2 regions of the Pirellula sp. SH-Sr6A genome follow, and region 2 is predicted to be linked to the other one. Evidence: riboswitches for the same ligand, from Rfam matches in the RefSeq annotation. Region 2 holds a riboswitch; the other holds the start of a gene.
What was found. A riboswitch is a leader RNA that binds a small molecule or an ion and turns the genes downstream of it on or off. The one in region 2 is predicted to bind cobalamin.

Region 1: linked by a shared signal. The riboswitch ahead of VN12_RS04810 (DUF1559 domain-containing protein) and the one ahead of VN12_RS05255 (PEP-CTERM sorting domain-containing protein) in region 2 are both predicted to bind cobalamin.

Annotation. Positions count from the first base shown of each region.
Region 1 is NZ_CP011272.1:1,261,535-1,269,795, reverse strand. It holds gene VN12_RS04820 (alkaline phosphatase D family protein) at 1-634, opposite strand, end outside; gene VN12_RS04815 (c-type cytochrome domain-containing protein) at 723-3,593, opposite strand; cobalamin riboswitch at 3,751-3,998, shown strand; gene VN12_RS04810 (DUF1559 domain-containing protein) at 4,204-5,430, shown strand; gene VN12_RS04805 (DUF4465 domain-containing protein) at 5,556-6,401, shown strand; gene mutL (DNA mismatch repair endonuclease MutL) at 6,408-8,261, opposite strand, start outside.
Region 2 is NZ_CP011272.1:1,364,057-1,372,317, reverse strand. It holds gene VN12_RS26765 (H-X9-DG-CTERM domain-containing protein) at 936-1,079, shown strand; gene VN12_RS05260 (hypothetical protein) at 1,069-1,401, shown strand; cobalamin riboswitch at 1,447-1,709, shown strand; gene VN12_RS05255 (PEP-CTERM sorting domain-containing protein) at 1,938-2,849, shown strand; gene VN12_RS05250 (DUF1559 domain-containing protein) at 2,873-3,826, shown strand; gene VN12_RS05245 (DUF4465 domain-containing protein) at 3,853-4,716, shown strand; gene VN12_RS05240 (DUF6580 family putative transport protein) at 4,713-5,243, shown strand; gene VN12_RS05235 (ribonucleoside-diphosphate reductase subunit alpha) at 5,282-8,128, shown strand.

The DNA of each region.
Region 1 (8,261 bases), 100 kb from region 2:
TGATCCAGTCCCAGCGTCCCAGTTTATACGTCCCGTGGTGTTCTCCTTGAAACTCCCCGAGCTGTATGGTGTCGACGATCAAGCATGCCATGCCGTGGCGAGCGAACCAAATACCATGATGTTGGTAGCTCGTTTTGTTCCCGGCCAACCGTCCGAACTCATCGACTCGCGCGTGTCCGCATACATAAAGCACGACCGGCCAACCCGCGTTTGGACGTTCACCCGTCGGCAAATACAAATTGGCACCCACGAACAGTTTGGGGCTGGGTTGGAAATGAATGTTTTCGACGCGATATCCGTCTCCTTCGAGAGTTGCGGTGACTTGGGCTGCAAGCGGGGTCTTCTCCGGCCAAGGCTTGAGGCCCAGCATTTCCTGCAATTCAGCTCGCCATTTCTGCTGCAGGTCGCTCCAATTCTCACGCGTGATCTTGCTCAGGTCTTGCTCCGTTTGGGCTTCGATCTCCTCGACACGACTAGTGAGGTAGGGGGCCCAAGGGAATTCGTTCTTCTCCAAGTCCGATTGCCCGGATGCCGACGGCACGAACAAGACGATGCACCCAAGCCAGGCGGTCCAAGTCAAGAGATGCGAGGAAATAGTCCAGCAGCGAGGGCATGTGTCGTGCAGTCGTACCATGATCTTGGGGAGCTTCAAAGAGGGATAGGACGCAAGGTCACTGAGGCTGCTTGGAGGAGGCCATCGGTACTTAACTGTGGGATTCCGATTAGCGGACGATACGGATGGCGACAGGGAGGGTGGTCGGATTGCCATCCACACTGGCTTTGATATGGAAGTGGCGGACTTGCTCAGGCACGAACTTGGCCGCAGTGATAAAGACTTCGCGCGTGGATTGCCCGGCAGGTATGAGGAGCCCGTTGAGACCGATATTGTCCACGAACACGCCGTGGGGGAGGTTTCGTCCTGATTCCGCATTTCCGAACGAGATATCCCCTTCGAGTTTGCCGCGATCGATGACGAGTTTTAAGACGCCAGTCGTACCTGCTTGCAACGTAAATTCACGAATGGGTTCGGCGTCATCGGGATCGGATTTCCCAACCAACTTAAGAGGCATGGTTTCTTTGGCCACTTTTTTGACCTTCAAGGTGAGGGTTTCCGACTGCGGCTGGGGGTAGTTGGCAGAGTGGGACGTCGCCTCAAGTTGGATCGAGAACGCGTCGGGCAGTTTGGAAAACGCTTCGGGGGTCGCGGTGAAGGTGGCAACGCATCGGATTTGGTCCGATTCGACGTTTAGATCGCTGGTCATCGCGAGGCCTACCGGAAGGTCGACCGGTCGGATGTCGATGCGTTCGCGATGCCCCTCTCGTCGATTGGCAACCAGGCTGAACTCGGCTCCGCCCGAAGATCGCATGGTGATTTCGGCAGGTTCCAGTTGGAGTGAAAACTGAGGGTTGGGGCGCGTGATGACCAAACGGTATCGGTAGGCGTCCCCGAATTGCCCGCGTGCATCGCGAACGCGAATCAGGTAGCGGCCATCTTCGGGAGGGGTGAAAGTCAATTGACTGTCCTTGCCAAGACGTCGGGTCGATTCATCGTCATTCGAATAGTAGATCGGGAAGACTGGGAGTCCGTTTGGGGTGGGAGCTTCGTTCGCTTGCAATTCTCGGACAATCCAAGCGGGCTCATTGAGAGCGTGGGTCGTCGCTGTGGTGTCGAAGTAGGTCCAGCGACTGCGTTCCCCCGGGTAGACCTTGAACCCCGAGTCAGGACCACGGGGATAAAGCCATAACCGCACTACTTCGCCTGCCGCATAGAGGTATTCGTTGAGTTCCATGTCTTCCCATCGATGCATGCGGAAGTCATCTGCGATGGTGGAGTCTTTTCCGCGGAAGGTAAAGTAGGATTCGCGAAGGGCTTGCAATCGCGTGCGGAGCACCGGTTTTCCGCTCGCATCGAGAATATCCACAAAGCTATCCATCGGCGATTTTTGGGTCGCGGCTTCGATAGTGATGAGCCATGGCTCGCCCGCTTTGGCGTCCAAGGAATACCAGTCTCCAGGGGCCGCAGATCTCGCGTCCGATTCGGACAAGGCCCCTGAGACGCGGCAGGGTGGTTGGAGATGCTGGGCCGTCGCAGGGGAGCGAGTCTGAGTTACTTCCCCAAATTCGAGCACCGTTTGGCCATCACTAGGATTGCCTTTACTGGTTTTGCCTTCACTGGGATTCGAGACAGAGTGGTTCTCCGACGCGGCAGGTGGCAGAGGGGTGGTTGGATTGATCGGCTGGGATGGAGTGCTTGGTGAAACAAACTGATGCACCTTTCCGTCGATCGATGACGCGACGAATGTTTTGGCATCCTTCCAAAAGAGAGAGGTCGGAACATCGGTGATCCGTCCCGCTTCACCGAGTGGTTCGATAGTTGGCCACGTCCAAGCTTTGATCGAACGGTCTTCGCCAGCCGTCGCGATTCTGGTTCCGTCGGGAGAGAAGGCGACGGCGACCACAGCCGCTTCGTGGGCAAAGACCGAATGCAACATTGGGCTGACAGTGGGAGTGGTCAGAGATTGGATTTTCCAGACGCGGATACGCCGATCGGCACCAACCGCTAGTACCGAGTCCCCGGAGGGGGAAAAGCGAACAGCGTATTGTTCGGCTTCCCCCTGACCCATGGTATCGAGTCTTTCGCCGGAATCGACGCGCCAGAGTTTGATCGTTTCGTCAGCGCTCGCCGTCGCGATAACTTGTCCGGTGGGATCGAAGTCGACGTCGTAGACGGCTCCATTGTGGCCGGAGAAGGTTCGCACAAGCTCACCGGTGGCAACCGACCACAGGCGCACCGACTTGTCATACCCGGATGTCGCTAGCGACTGACCATCGGGGCTCCACGCGACGCCATAGATGGCATCCGAGTGACCTTCGATAGTTCGTCGATGGGTCAAGCTTCCATTTTGGAATTCTGCAATGGTGATTTGTCCTCCCAAGCCGGGGATGCCTGAGATGATTGCCACTTGCTTTCCGTCTTTGGCAAAACGCAGTTTGGTAATTCTCCCCGTGATGGGGAGAGACTGGCGTTCCATCCACTGGGATTTTTTGATGGCGACATGGTCTTGGTATCCCATGATCCAAGTATCGGAGGAGGCGGGAGCCATCGCGTAAAGGCCTGGCGGATTCGAAGCGGATGACGATCGAGGGAGATTCCAACGCTCGCGAAGAGAAAGGGATTTGGATTCGCCCAAAGCACCTTGATCGATCCAGTCGCGAAGGATTTGTTTCTCGACGTCCGTGGGTTGCGTTTCGTCGACGGGGGGCATGACAGGTTCCAATGAACCTTCGATCAGCTTCCAAAGTTTGGAATCGGCCGCGTTCTTGGGAACGATCAATCCCGCTGCCTTGTCCGACGATTGCAGGGCTTCGAGCGAGTGGAGTTGCACATCCGCTTCCGCATCGTCGTCGTTGTGGCATCCGCTGCAGTATTTGGTCAAGATCGGTTGGACTTGCCGGGAGTAATCGATGGTGGCAGCTGCCGACGGGGCAGGGGATTCCAGGCAGAAACCAACCGATGCACCAAAGTAAGCAAGCGTGAGGGCAGTGGCAAAGGAGAATCGCGTGGCAAGTCGTTTGGGTAGAACGGTAACCATAGATCGGTGGTGAAAAAGGAGGGAGTTCGGAAGCAAGTGGGAGCGCGGATTGCGGCGGGGCTGGGGGGCTAGACGCCAGTATACCACGGCGTGGGACGGGATTCTTTCCGTTGGCCAGGAAGGAATCAAATCGATTGACGGGTTGCTCGCGATTGTTTACACTTCGGGGGCTCTTGGTGGCAGATCGCTCGCAAGCGATTTTGCAAACAGGGAACTCCGGTGCGCTACGATTGATGTGGCAATTCCGGGACGGTCCGGCCGCTGTGTGCTGCCCGAAACGCGAATCGCGTTTCAAACCATCGCTCCTTCTTTGGAAGCGCCATTGCTCGAGATTGTTCGGGTGAGAAGGCAATGAGGGATGGTTGGCAGTGAGTCAGAAGACCTACTAAGAGCTAGACAGCTAAGTGCCCTCCAGGTTTGGGGCGGCTGTTGCAGCAGACTTCCTTTGCGGAACAACCCGCTGGTCCATTGTAATCCTTTAACGGCTCCAGTTCGTACTTCTTAAGTCAGGTACCTACCGTTCGATGCTGCGCGACGATTCGATCGTTCGCAGGTTGGGCTGGATGGGCATCTCGCTGTACGCATCGGGTCCATGGATGTATGCCGTCTCGTGAATAGCCCTGAACCCGCAGTGACTTCGTCCGTTTTCCCGACTCGCGTTCGACCGGTTCCGGCTGGTGCCGGCTCGAATGGTTTACGCCCTTCGGTGTCGTCCCCGTGCATTCGAGTGTGCGAGCTGAATGCCGAGGAGCAGTGTTTGGGGTGCGGTCGAACCCGCGCCGAGATCGGAGCTTGGAGTTTGGTTTCAGACCGCGTAAAGCAGTCGATCGTGGAGGCCAGTCGGGAGCGATTGGCAAGCTTGTTGAGCAATGGTGCCCATCGAAGCGGAGAAGGCCAGCCCGGCGGTGGAGCCAAGTCTGGATTTACGCTCGTTGAGTTATTGGTGGTGATTTCCATTATCGGCGTCTTGGTCGCATTGCTCTTGCCTGCCGTGCAAGCGGCGAGGGAGGCCGCGCGTCGGCTTCAGTGCGTCAACAACTTGAAGCAGATGGGGATCGGTTTCCATAACTACCACAGTCTTTACAACAGGTTTCCCTTTGGAGGGGCCGGTTCCGTGAGCGAGACTTCGGCCGCGATTCGTGCTCGTTGGAGGCCGAGTTGGGGGACGGTGTTGTTGCCTTTCATCGAGCAGCAAGCCATTTACGAGGAGATGGATCTTCGGCTCCCTTATATCGATCCTGTGAATCATGTGGCGGGTGCAAGGACTATCCCCATTTACCTTTGTCCGTCGGCGCCGAAGACGGTGATGGCACGTCCCAATGGAGATACGCCCAATTCGACGGTTCTCTTTGGGCGAACGGATTATGGCGGCAATTATGGAGAGCGCGGACTGCGATGCTACCCAAATTTGAATTGTCAAAACAACTATAGCGAGCAAGGAGATTTGTCTGGTGGTGGACGGGGCGTGCTTTTGTTCGGAAGCGAGCGTCAGATCGGATTGGTCGACATCACCGACGGGTCATCCAATACGGTCGTGTTGGGGGAGGCACCGGAGGGGCTGCATTCGATTTGGGTTGGGCACCGAAACCTCTTTGATCAAAGCACGCCGATCAACACCCGAACGGCGAACAGCTCCAGGTGGCCATCATGTCACACGGTGTTCAAGAGCCGGCAAGGTAACTTCTGCGATTTTGGTCAGGAGTTTCATAGCTATCACACCGGCGGTTCTCTTTTTCTGTTTGGGGATGGTTCTGCTCGCTTTGTCGAGGAGCAGACCGAACCGCAAGTACTCGCTGCCCTCCTTTCGCGTCGGGGTGGGGAAGTCGTGACCGACTAGTTTATTCTCGACCAAGCTAATCACCTGTGGATTTGTTGCGCCTTACTTCTCGGTCGCGACTTTCGGACCGAGTGCGCCTTTCCACGTTACTCGCATTGATCCCTATTCTCGTAAGGACTTACACCATGAAGATTTCCATTTCCATATTGTTGCTCGCGATCACTTTTATCTTGGCCCCTTCTTACGCGTTATCGCAGACCACGGTTACGTTCGATGAGTTTCAACTTTCCCCTAATAGTTATTACAACGGGTCGGATGGTGCGGGGGGGTGGAGCAGTCAAGGAGTTTCTTTTAGCAATTCGTACAACGCGAGTTGGGGAAGCTGGAGCGGTTGGTCGTATAGCAACGTAGTCGATACCACGACTGTAGGGTTCACCAACCAGTATGCGTCCTATGCAGGGGGCGGGGCCAATGGCGTAGGTGGCGTTGCGATCGGCCAGAACTATGCGATCGCCACGGGTTCGAGGGCCACGATCAATCTACCTACCATTTCACTTCTGCAATCTGTCGATATCACAAACTCCACTTACGCAGCGCTGTCGATGGCCAATGGCGATCAATTCGCGAAGAAGTTTGGGGGGGTGACTGGGAACGACTCCGATTGGTTCCAAGTCACCCTCAGGGGATATGACGGGCTCGATGCGACGGGGAATCAAACAGGATCGGTGACGGTGGATCTGGCCGACTATCGATTCGCGAACAACGCGCAAGACTATATTTTGGACGATTGGCGTACCATCGATTTGTCGATTCTATCCGGAGTCCGATCCGTCCGTTTAGAGTTTGCTTCCTCGGATGTTGGGTTGTATGGCATGAATACTCCCGCCTACGTCGCCATGGACAATCTGCGATTCAGCGCCGTACCCGAGCCAACCAGTTTTGCGCTTTGCGGTGCGATTGCGATCGCTGGATGGGGAGTTCGACGTTGGCGCACTGGGAAGCAGTGCGGCTCCGATGGTGATGCTACCTAACGAAGTTCACGTCCGCTTGAACATTTTATCGAGTTGCTCGCGTGAGAAAAACAGTGCGGTCGGTCGTCCGTGCGGGCAATGGTGGGTGTCGTGATAGAGGTGGCGTTGGGATAGGAGCGACGAAATCTCGTCGCTGGTAAGCCGGTCACCTGCCTTGATTGCCGCTTTGCAAGCCACCATGTTCATGAGTTCGTCGAGCAAGTTTCGGACGTCGGGTTTCTTTCCGCCGCTCATGAGCGGGTCGAGCACTTGACGCAGCATTTCGCCCGGTGAGATTCCTTGTAGCATGGCTGGGTACGAGGACACGAGGAGGGTGTCCCCTCCGAAAGGCTCAATGTCGATGCCGATTTCCCGCAGAACATCTTGGAATTCCAACGCCATCGCCGTCTCGGCGGCAGAGAGGGTGATCGTTTCGGGGACCAGCAATCTTTGGACATCCAGCGTCTTGGCTAAGACTTTATTCTTGATTTGCTCGTACAAGATACGTTCGTGAAGGGCGTGCTGATCGATGATCACCATGCCTTGCTCGTCCTCGGTGATCAGGTAGCGATTGTGAATTTGGAACCCGATGTTTGCTTTCGTTCCGTCAATCGAGGACTTGTCGATCCCACTGTTCGCGTAGGAGGGTGCGAGAGGGGCGTCGGAATCGATCGCTTCGGTCTCGTCATCCATCAACGCGACAGGACGATCGGCAGACCAGACCACCGCGGTGGGAGGTAGATCCGATCCGGTCGGCGATGTCGACCAGGGCGTCGGTGCAACGGTGGGTAATGAAGGACCAAAGAAGGGATCGTCGAGGGATTGCCCTCGGGAGGTGGGAGAGAAAGGACGAAATTCGGGCAAGCGGCTTGGGAGAGCGTTGGTAGTCGTTTTGGCCCAATCTAGGAGTTCGTTGGGATTGGGGATTCCACGTCCGGCAGCGAGGGGGACAGGCAGGCTGCTTGCTGCCGTGGAGTCCACTTGATGGGAGGTGGAATCGGAGGTCCTGACGCGGGCGACCAAATCGCTATTGAGGAATTTAGTGCGCAGGCCGGAGAGGAGGCGGCTATAGATGGCGCCGCTATCTTCGAAGCGAACTTCGACTTTGGTGGGGTGGACGTTGACATCGACGGTTTTAGGGTCGATATCGATGTGCAAGAAACAGACTGGCATTCGGCCGACCATAAGGAGTCCGCGATAGGCTTCTCCGAGGGAGTGTTGAAGCGCTCGGTCTCGAATGTAACGACCGTTCAAGAAGAGGTACTGCATACGGTTATTGCTGCGAGAAACCGATGGATCTGCGACGTAACCTCGAATCGAGACGCGTTCATCTTTTTGGTCGATGGAGATCAAGGCATCGGCAACTTCGTCGCCAAAGAATTTTCGGATCCGTTCGGACCAGCGTTCGGTTGGCGGCAGATCGTAGAGGGTACGAGAACCGTTGTTTAGCACGAGATGGACATGCGGGTAGGCCAAGGCGATGCGGGTGAAGGCTTCGACGACGTGCCCCATTTCCGTCTGTGCGCTTTTCATGAACTTGCGACGGACAGGGGTGTTGAAAAATAAGTGCCGGATCTCGATGGTGGTTCCGATCGGTCCCGAAGTCGGTTGAACGGGTTCCGCTTCTCCACCCTTGACGCTGAGAATGGACGCGCAGTCACTATCGGTCGTGCGGCTTCGAATCGACATATGGCTGATTTCTGCGATCGAGGCCAATGCTTCTCCGCGAAATCCTAGGGTTCGCACATCGAAGAGATCGTCATCATGAGGCAGTTTGCTCGTTGCGTGGGGGGCGATGGCCAAGGGGAGTTGTTCTGGAGCGATTCCGCAACCGTTATCGGTGATGCGGATCAAGTCAATTCCGCCACCTTCGATCGAGAC
Region 2 (8,261 bases):
TGAGGCCCAGTTCGTGCAATCGATGTGCTTGGACTCACTTCGGTGTAAACGGGCTATTTGTTGGGGTGTTTCTATGGTTTTGTGAGATGGTTCGACCTCGATTTTCTATCTCGCGACAGTCAATCAGTCATCCATCGATTCTTTTCGCTCGCTTGGTTGTCCTCGTTTCTTGGTACAAATCACCGGTGCGCAAGGCTCAGCTCGTTTTGTTTTGGAGTGATATAAGCGCTGGTTCGCTGGTTTTTGCTCTGCATAAATCACAGCTTAGAGCGCTGGCGGGCGAGTTCTCTGTCCGTTGCCCCGGCAGTGGCGAGCAAGAGGGTTGTGTAAACGTTGCGGAAGCTTGCCATCGTCGAAACAGTGGATTTCCTGAGAAAAGCTCGGGCGGGGCAGAATATTTGCACAGGGACGCTAGGCTTTGAGATTAGTTCCCAACTGCCCACATTCAAGTTTAGCGACCGCCGTCACGTCTCTAAAAGCGTGACAATGAAGTTCCCAGTCGCCTGTAGATGTCGCCTGAGTGGCGACCAAGACGTTTGCGATTCCGCAGACCGCGCCTTCGAACGTCGTGTTTCCGTATACCGGTTTCTACCGTCTGAAAAGAATCGGAACAAACAAATCTCTGCTTACCCCGCAATTGCCGTGTTAGCTGCAGCATCTCCAACCATTCAAGCTCCCCATGACGTTTTCGCACGGGGAGCATCGGAATCCTCCTAAGATCAGGTTATGTTAGCCTAATCAGCGGGAATTCCACTTTCTAGAGAGGCAAGACAGGTGTTGTGCCTGGAAGCTTCTCATGTCCTAAGGACCCAAATCGATTTCCGTTTACCGAATGCGATCATGGCGCGACGTATGTTCTTTGCCATTCCGGTCCAGCTGCAGACGAACCTGGAGTTATTCACGCTCCTTCGTTTCCGACATGTCATGTTTGTCAGATGTACGCACCTTGGAACGGAGGAGGTGGCTATGTACTTTTGGGTGATGGCAGCGTACGGTACGTTGCCACAACGATAAATCTTGATACGTGGGCTGCGATGAGCAGTTGTGGCAAGGGGGAGGTGTTTGCTCATGAGGATTAGTAATCGCGGTTCCATTCCATTATGGAGGCATAGTGTATTGCTGGTTATTGCTGCGATACTGCTCGGTGGGTGCAGTCAGCATCCGAAAGCAACCTCAAAAGAATCACTTGAGTTCATCAAGCAGGTTTATACCGCGTGCAACACGAAAAACCAAAAGCGACTCGCTGAATGTGTTGAGCGATTGGCGGAACTTGAGTCGGAAGGCAAGGTCAGTGGTGAAGAAATCACATCCTTCAAGAAGGTCCTTGAGATGGCGGGCGAAGGCGAGTGGGAGTCTGCGCAAACGATGGCATTGAGGTTCGCAAGCGATCAGGTTCGTTAGCTTTCTTCCTCAGAAATGAGTGATTGACTAGCGAGTTGGTTTTCGTATATTGATGTTGTTCAAGGTGATCTTGTTGGATGCCAACAAGGTGAACAGGGAACTCCGGTGCGTCTTCTTCCCGAAGGCAATTCCGGGACGGTCCGGCCGCTGTGTGCCACCCGTGATCTTAACTGATTGCAATCGTTGCTCCTTTCTTTGGAATGAGCCATTGTCCGCCTGACTCAAATCAGGGTTGAAACGGATGAGAAGGCTGTGAGCGAACGATACGGTGGTGAGTCAGAAGACCTACCTTGAGCTAGACGATGTCGTGCCTTCCTGGATTGAGGCAATCGTTGCAGTTGATCGATGCTGTTTGTCTCGTTGGGGTCGACGCCCCAATTGCCTTCTTCATTGATCTTCTGACCCGTTTATTCAAAGCCAGTAACAGCCATTCGTTGGCTAGTCCATTCGCTCAAAAGCCCCCGTGATCTGGTTGCATCAATTTGGTGCGGTCCGGATTCCGCTAGCGACTGCGCGCATGGAATGAAAGGCGTGCCATGATCCAAAAACACAAGACGCTTCTTTTAGCGTCCATCTTCGCAGTCGTTAGCATTCAAAGCGGTAGAGCAAAAGCTGATCTTGTTTTCTCAGGCCCCACTGAGACCACTCACGCGATCGATCCAGCCATTGCAGCCAATGACAGCCGATTTCGGGAGTGGGCAAATTTCATCGATCCAACTCGAACGTCATTCGCGCCCCGAGGCAGTTCGGTCATCAATCAGACAGGTGGATTCAACAGCCTCGGAGACCTAGACGCCACTCAAATCGCTAATGGTCTCTCACCAGGATTTCTAACAGTCACGTTCCCGACCGGAATCAGGAACGGTCTGGGGCACGACTTCGCAGTATTCGAAAACGGCTTTACCTTTGGCACTAACTCGAATGGTATTCCAGGCTTGTTCGCCGAGTTCGCCTACGTCGATGTTTCAACTAACGGCATTGACTTCGCAAGGTTCAGTAGCATCAGTCGAAACACGGGTCCGATCCAAGGGAGCGGAGCATTCGCTGGTTACGACGTCACGAACGTCTACAACCTGGCAGGCAAACATGCTGGAGGTTTCGGTACGCCGTTCGATCTCGCTGAATTGACCTCGCACACCCTGGTGTCTGGCGGTCTGCTCGACTTGAACAACATTCAATATGTCCGACTCTTTGACATACCAGGTAACGGAGCGTTCGTCGACAGCTTAGGCAATCCAATACGCGACAACTGGCTAACAACGGGATCAGGTGGTTTTGATTTCCGATTGGGCACTGGACTTGGCGTTGGAGTTATGAATGTCTCAGCAGTCCCAGAGCCATCGAGTCTAGCATTGCTCACCATTGCGGGCATGGGGGGCTTTGCCTTTCGTAGGCGTCGGCATTCTAGATCACGCGACACGGAAGGCAAAGCTACAGAAAGCGTATAGGGATCGTCATGGAGGGGTCAAATATGGTCCACCAAGTTGCATCGCCTTGCAATCGCCAGTGCCAACTATCGGAGATGGAAGTCTGCGTCGGTTGCGGTAGAGATCGATCGGAGATTGCACTCTGGTCATGCAGCGATGATTCGGTGAAGCAGCAAATTGTTGAGCGAGCTTTGGTCCGGCTTCGCCTTCTATGCTCGCGAGATCGCTCGGATGGCTTCACGCTTGTCGAGCTGCTTGTGACGATCGGCGTTATCGGGGTTCTTGTTGCTCTATTGCTGCCCGCAGTGCAAGCCGCCCGAGAGGCCGCTCGAAAGGTGCCTTGCAAGAATAACCTAAGGCAGGTCGGTATTGCACTTCATAACTATCACGACACGCACAAATCGTTGCCTACTGGATGCGTTGAATGGAGAGCGTGGAACGCTCCTCCGAACCGACGCCAATTCGCATGGTCTGCAATGCTACTGCCTTTTGTGGAGCAACTGAATCTTCATCAGCAGATCAATTGGAATAAGCCATTCGATGCGCCTGAGAACTCAAGCGTAGCCAAAACTGACTTGTCCATCTATTTGTGTCCGACGGAACCAGACCTCACACCCAATAAGGGCCAAATCAGCTACGGCGGCATCTTCGGTGAACTGATTGTTGATCGAGAGCAGGATGACGGGCTCTTTGTTAACGAACGAGCATTCCGTTTTAGCGACGTCATCGACGGTTTGAGCAATACGCTTGCCGTCTCAGAGGACGTTGGTGGACCAGACCGTCAGTGGATCAACGGTCGCAATATCTTTGCGGTCGCTCATGGCATCAACGACCCAACCGCTTGGGTTGGTGATAACGAAATCCGCAGTGCTCACGAAGGTGGCGCGATGTTTCTATTCGCGGATGCTCGAACGTTATTTGTTTCTGAATCAATCGATAAACAACTTCTTGGCAAGCTGATCACACGAGCCAAGCAAGAGGTTGTGGAATTGCCTTAACCATTTTTCCAACTTGGAGTACCAATATGCGTTTAGCCTTTGCAATGATACTCGTTGTGTCCCTGACGCAACTAGGTCGAGCGGACATTGTCGTCGATTTTGAGGGATTTCCGCTCAATGGATCTGGTGTTTTTAATGGCCCCACAAGCAATGCAATTTCCACACCTGGGCCCTTCGGTGGAAATGATCGAAATGGCACGTTCGCCGTCAGCGGTGTTGAATTCTTCAACAGCAACAATGATCTCTATGGCAGTTGGAGGGGTTTCGCAGTTTCCAATCACACTGACACCACGACCCCAGGTTTTTCGAATCAATACAGTTCCTTCGCTGGAACAGGTGCGAACGGCTCGTCTAAGTATGCGGTGGCATATGCCGACGGAGCATTCTTTAACTTGCCGTCCAGCACACTCTTGTCCTCTGTTTCACTGGCCAACACGACCTATGCAGCGTTGTCGATGCAGACCGGAGATAGCTTCGCCAAAAACTTTGGCGGAGTCTCTGGGAACGATCCCGATTTCTTTCGCGTCTCGCTCAGTGGATTCGACGGGCTAAACGGTACGGGCAATTCCATCGGTTCGGTTACGGTCAATCTTGCCGACTTCACTTTTGCGGATAATAGCCAGGATTTCATTCTATCGAATTGGTTAACTGTTGACCTTTCATCAATTGCGAACTCTCGATCTGTGTCATTGTCGTCCGCCTCGTCAGATGTCGGTGCCTTTGGCATTAATACACCGACCTACGTTGCATTCGACAACTTGACCATCACCGCCGTTCCTGAACCGTCGAGCTTTGCATTACTAGGCATCGCTGGAACTGGCATTGCTTTGTGGCGACGACGCCGATGCAAAGCAAATTCGCGAAGATTGTTAGAAGGACCAACGTCATGATTATTTCGAACCGAATTGCGGTCATTGCTACACTGATCGTGTTAGCTGTTCTCAGTCGCCTAATTCCGCATCCACCGAATTTTGCGGCGGTGGGAGCTGTCGGGCTATTTGCGGGCGCATCGCTGGGGAATCGTTGGTTATCGTTATTGATTCCGATTTGCGCCATGATCATTAGCGACGTTGCCATTGGATTTCAGTGGATCTGCATTGTCATTTACCTATCAATGGCTCTGTACGTCGTGGCTGGCTGGTGGGCGGGCCATCAAATCGACGCTAAGCGACTGATAGCCGCTTCGTTGGCGGCTTCGATTGGCTTTTTTGTCATTACGAATTTTGCGTGTTGGCTAACGATGTATGAGAGATCATGGGCCGGCTTTGCAAGCTGCTATGTCGCAGCCGTGCCATTTTTTCAAAACACGTTGTTATCGGATTTCGTGTTTGGTTTGGTTTTATTTGGGGCATTGCGTTTCGCAGAGTGGCGATTACCGGCCTTGCGACCGGTAGTTGCCAGTGAGGTGATCGCATGAGGTTTGTTTGACGTCAATTTAACACAGGAACTAAAGACATGGGTTGGACGGTCGAGAGTGCCGCATTGATGCGGGTCAGGAAGAGAGATGGTCGCGATGCCGAGTTCGACAGACGTCGAATTGAACAGGCAATCGAGAAGGCTTTTCGTTCGGAACTGAATCTGGCGGACGGGCAACCGCTGCCTGCGGATTCTTACCAGGACATCTTAAGCATCGTTGAGCAGGTCATTGAGCTTGCCACTGCACCGGGACGAACCGAGCCACTGCACGTTGAGCAAATTCAAGACATCGTCGAAATCGGTTTGATGCAACGGCAGCACTTCAAAGTGGCGCGCCGCTACATCCTCTATCGTTCCGAACATGCCAAGCTTCGGGCTGTTCGACAGGAAGAGTCAGTCATTGCGGACAGCCGGTCAGAGCCGGTTCAAGTCGTTCCGCAGGTTGAAATTGAGCCCGGCGTCTTTGTTCGTTTTGACGCGGGGCGAATCCGGACGTTCTTGTTGTCTTTGCCTGAGTCCAGAAGGGATGCCATTCGTCTTGAGGAACTCATCGATGAAGTCATCAAGGGATCGTTCTCCGGAATGACCACGAGTGACATCGCCCGCTCGTTGGTTCTTTCCGCGCGCAGCCGTATCGAAGTCGATCCAGCCTACGATCGCTTGGCGGCCGCACTCCAGCGAGCGATCGTTTACCGACAGTCGCTGGGATTCGCTCAGAATCGCGATGACTTTCAAGCGATCTATCGTAACAAGTTTGAACACTACATCATCGAAGGCATTCGGCACGAACGTCTTTCCCCAGACTTGCGAGGATTCGATCTCCAGCGTTTAGCCGACGCACTGCACATCCAGCGCGACAACGAATTTCGCTATCTGGGAATCCAGACGATTTACGATCGCTACTTGCTTCACATTGATGGGCGACGTATCGAAACGCCGCAGTATTTCTGGATGCGAGTCGCGATGGGCTTGGCCCTGGCAGAGCCTGGCGATGTGCAAACCGATCGAGCAATCGAATTCTATGACCTGCTCTCATCATTTCGTTATACCAGTGCAACGCCGACGCTATTCAACTCAGGCACGCGCCATCCGCAGCTTAGCAGTTGCTATTTGACGACAGTCCAAGACGATCTCGCGCACATATTCAAGAGCATCGGCGACAATGCTCAACTCTCCAAGTGGGCGGGTGGATTGGGCAACGATTGGACGAACGTAAGAGCCATTGGTGCTCGCATTCATGGCACCAATGGAGAAAGCCAAGGAGTCATCCCATTCTTGAAGATTGTGAACGACGCGGCCATTGCTGTGAATCAAGGCGGAAAGCGCAAAGGAGCGGTGTGTGCCTACCTAGAACCATGGCATTTGGATTTCGAGGAGTTTTTGGACCTTAGGAAGAACACGGGGGACGATCGCCGTCGAACACACGACATGCATACCGCCGCATGGATTCCCGATCTGTTCATGCAGCGAGTTCGAGAGGGAGGCACGTGGACGCTGTTCTGCCCGAGCGAGGTTCCCGATCTGCATGATCTCTATGGCACCGCGTTCAACACGAGGTATGAACATTACGAATCCCTGGCTGCAACAGGTAAACTTCGACAAAACCGAAAGCTACCAGCAGTTGATCTTTGGCGCAAATTGTTGACGCGATTATTTGAAACAGGGCATCCGTGGGTAACCTTTAAAGACCCCTCAAACCTCCGCTCACCCCAGGATCACGTCGGTGTAGTTCACAGTAGCAATCTGTGCACAGAAATCTTGCTAAATACCAGTGAGCAAGAAACGGCCGTGTGCAATCTCGGTAGCGTCAACTTGGGATTACATCTGCGAGGCGGTGAACTGGATATGACGCTCCTGGAGCGAACTGTAACCACGGCGGTCCGGATGCTCGACAACGTAGTCGATATCAACTATTACCCAACCCCAGAGGCGCGCGAGTCGAATCTCAAACATCGACCTATCGGCCTGGGTGTCATGGGTTTTCAAGATGCACTTCATCGGCTCGGGATTCCATACGCCAGCGAAGCGGCTATGGAGTTTGCAGATCGAAGTATGGAAGCTATCAGCTATTTTGCGATCCTTGCTTCCTCACGCTTGGCTGCTGAGCGAGGTCGATACTCCAGTTACGATGGTTCGAAATGGTCGCGCGGCATACTGCCTCTTGATTCGATGGAACTCGTTGATCAGGCACGTGGCGAACGAGTGGATATTACACGCGGGACGTCGATGGACTGGCAACCTGTCCGAGAATCGATCGCGCAAAATGGTATGCGCAATAGCAACTGCCTGGCAATTGCTCCGACGGCAACCATTTCGACGATTGTTGGCGCATCACAGTCGATCGAACCAACCTACAAGTACCTTTATGCCAAGAGCAACTTGTCAGGTGACTTCACGCAGATCAATGAGCTATTCGTCGACACGCTCAAGCTGCGGGGACTTTGGAGTCCTGAGATACTGGATGACCTCAAATACCATGACGGTACTCTTGCGGAGATAAATTCGATCCCTCCCGATGTGAAAGAGCTCTTTGCGACCGCTTTTGAAGTCGAACCGCATTGGCTGATCGAAGCAGCGGCGCGACGACAGAAATGGATTGATCAGGGGCAATCACTGAATCTCTACTTGGCAAAACCCAATGGTAAGGCGATCGATTCGATGTACCAGCTCGCCTGGCAAAAGGGACTTAAGACGACTTACTATCTTCGCTGTCTAGCTGCCACGCAGGTTGAGAAATCGACGCTGGACGTCAATCGCCACGGAATTCAACCCAAGTGGATGAAGTCCAAGAGCGAGTCAAGTGCGATTCAACTCAATCGTGTTGATGCTCCTGCGTCTACAAAGACTTGCTTGATCGATAATCCAGACTGCGAAGCTTGCCAATAGGCGGCGTGAAGTATGCATTTTTACTCCCGCGGCTTTTACTACAACTGGGTTGCACGAGGCTTCCGAGTCGTCCATCGGCCCGGAGTGTCTCGGGCGTTCGTACGAGATGAACCTCGCGGAGACTTCTTCTATT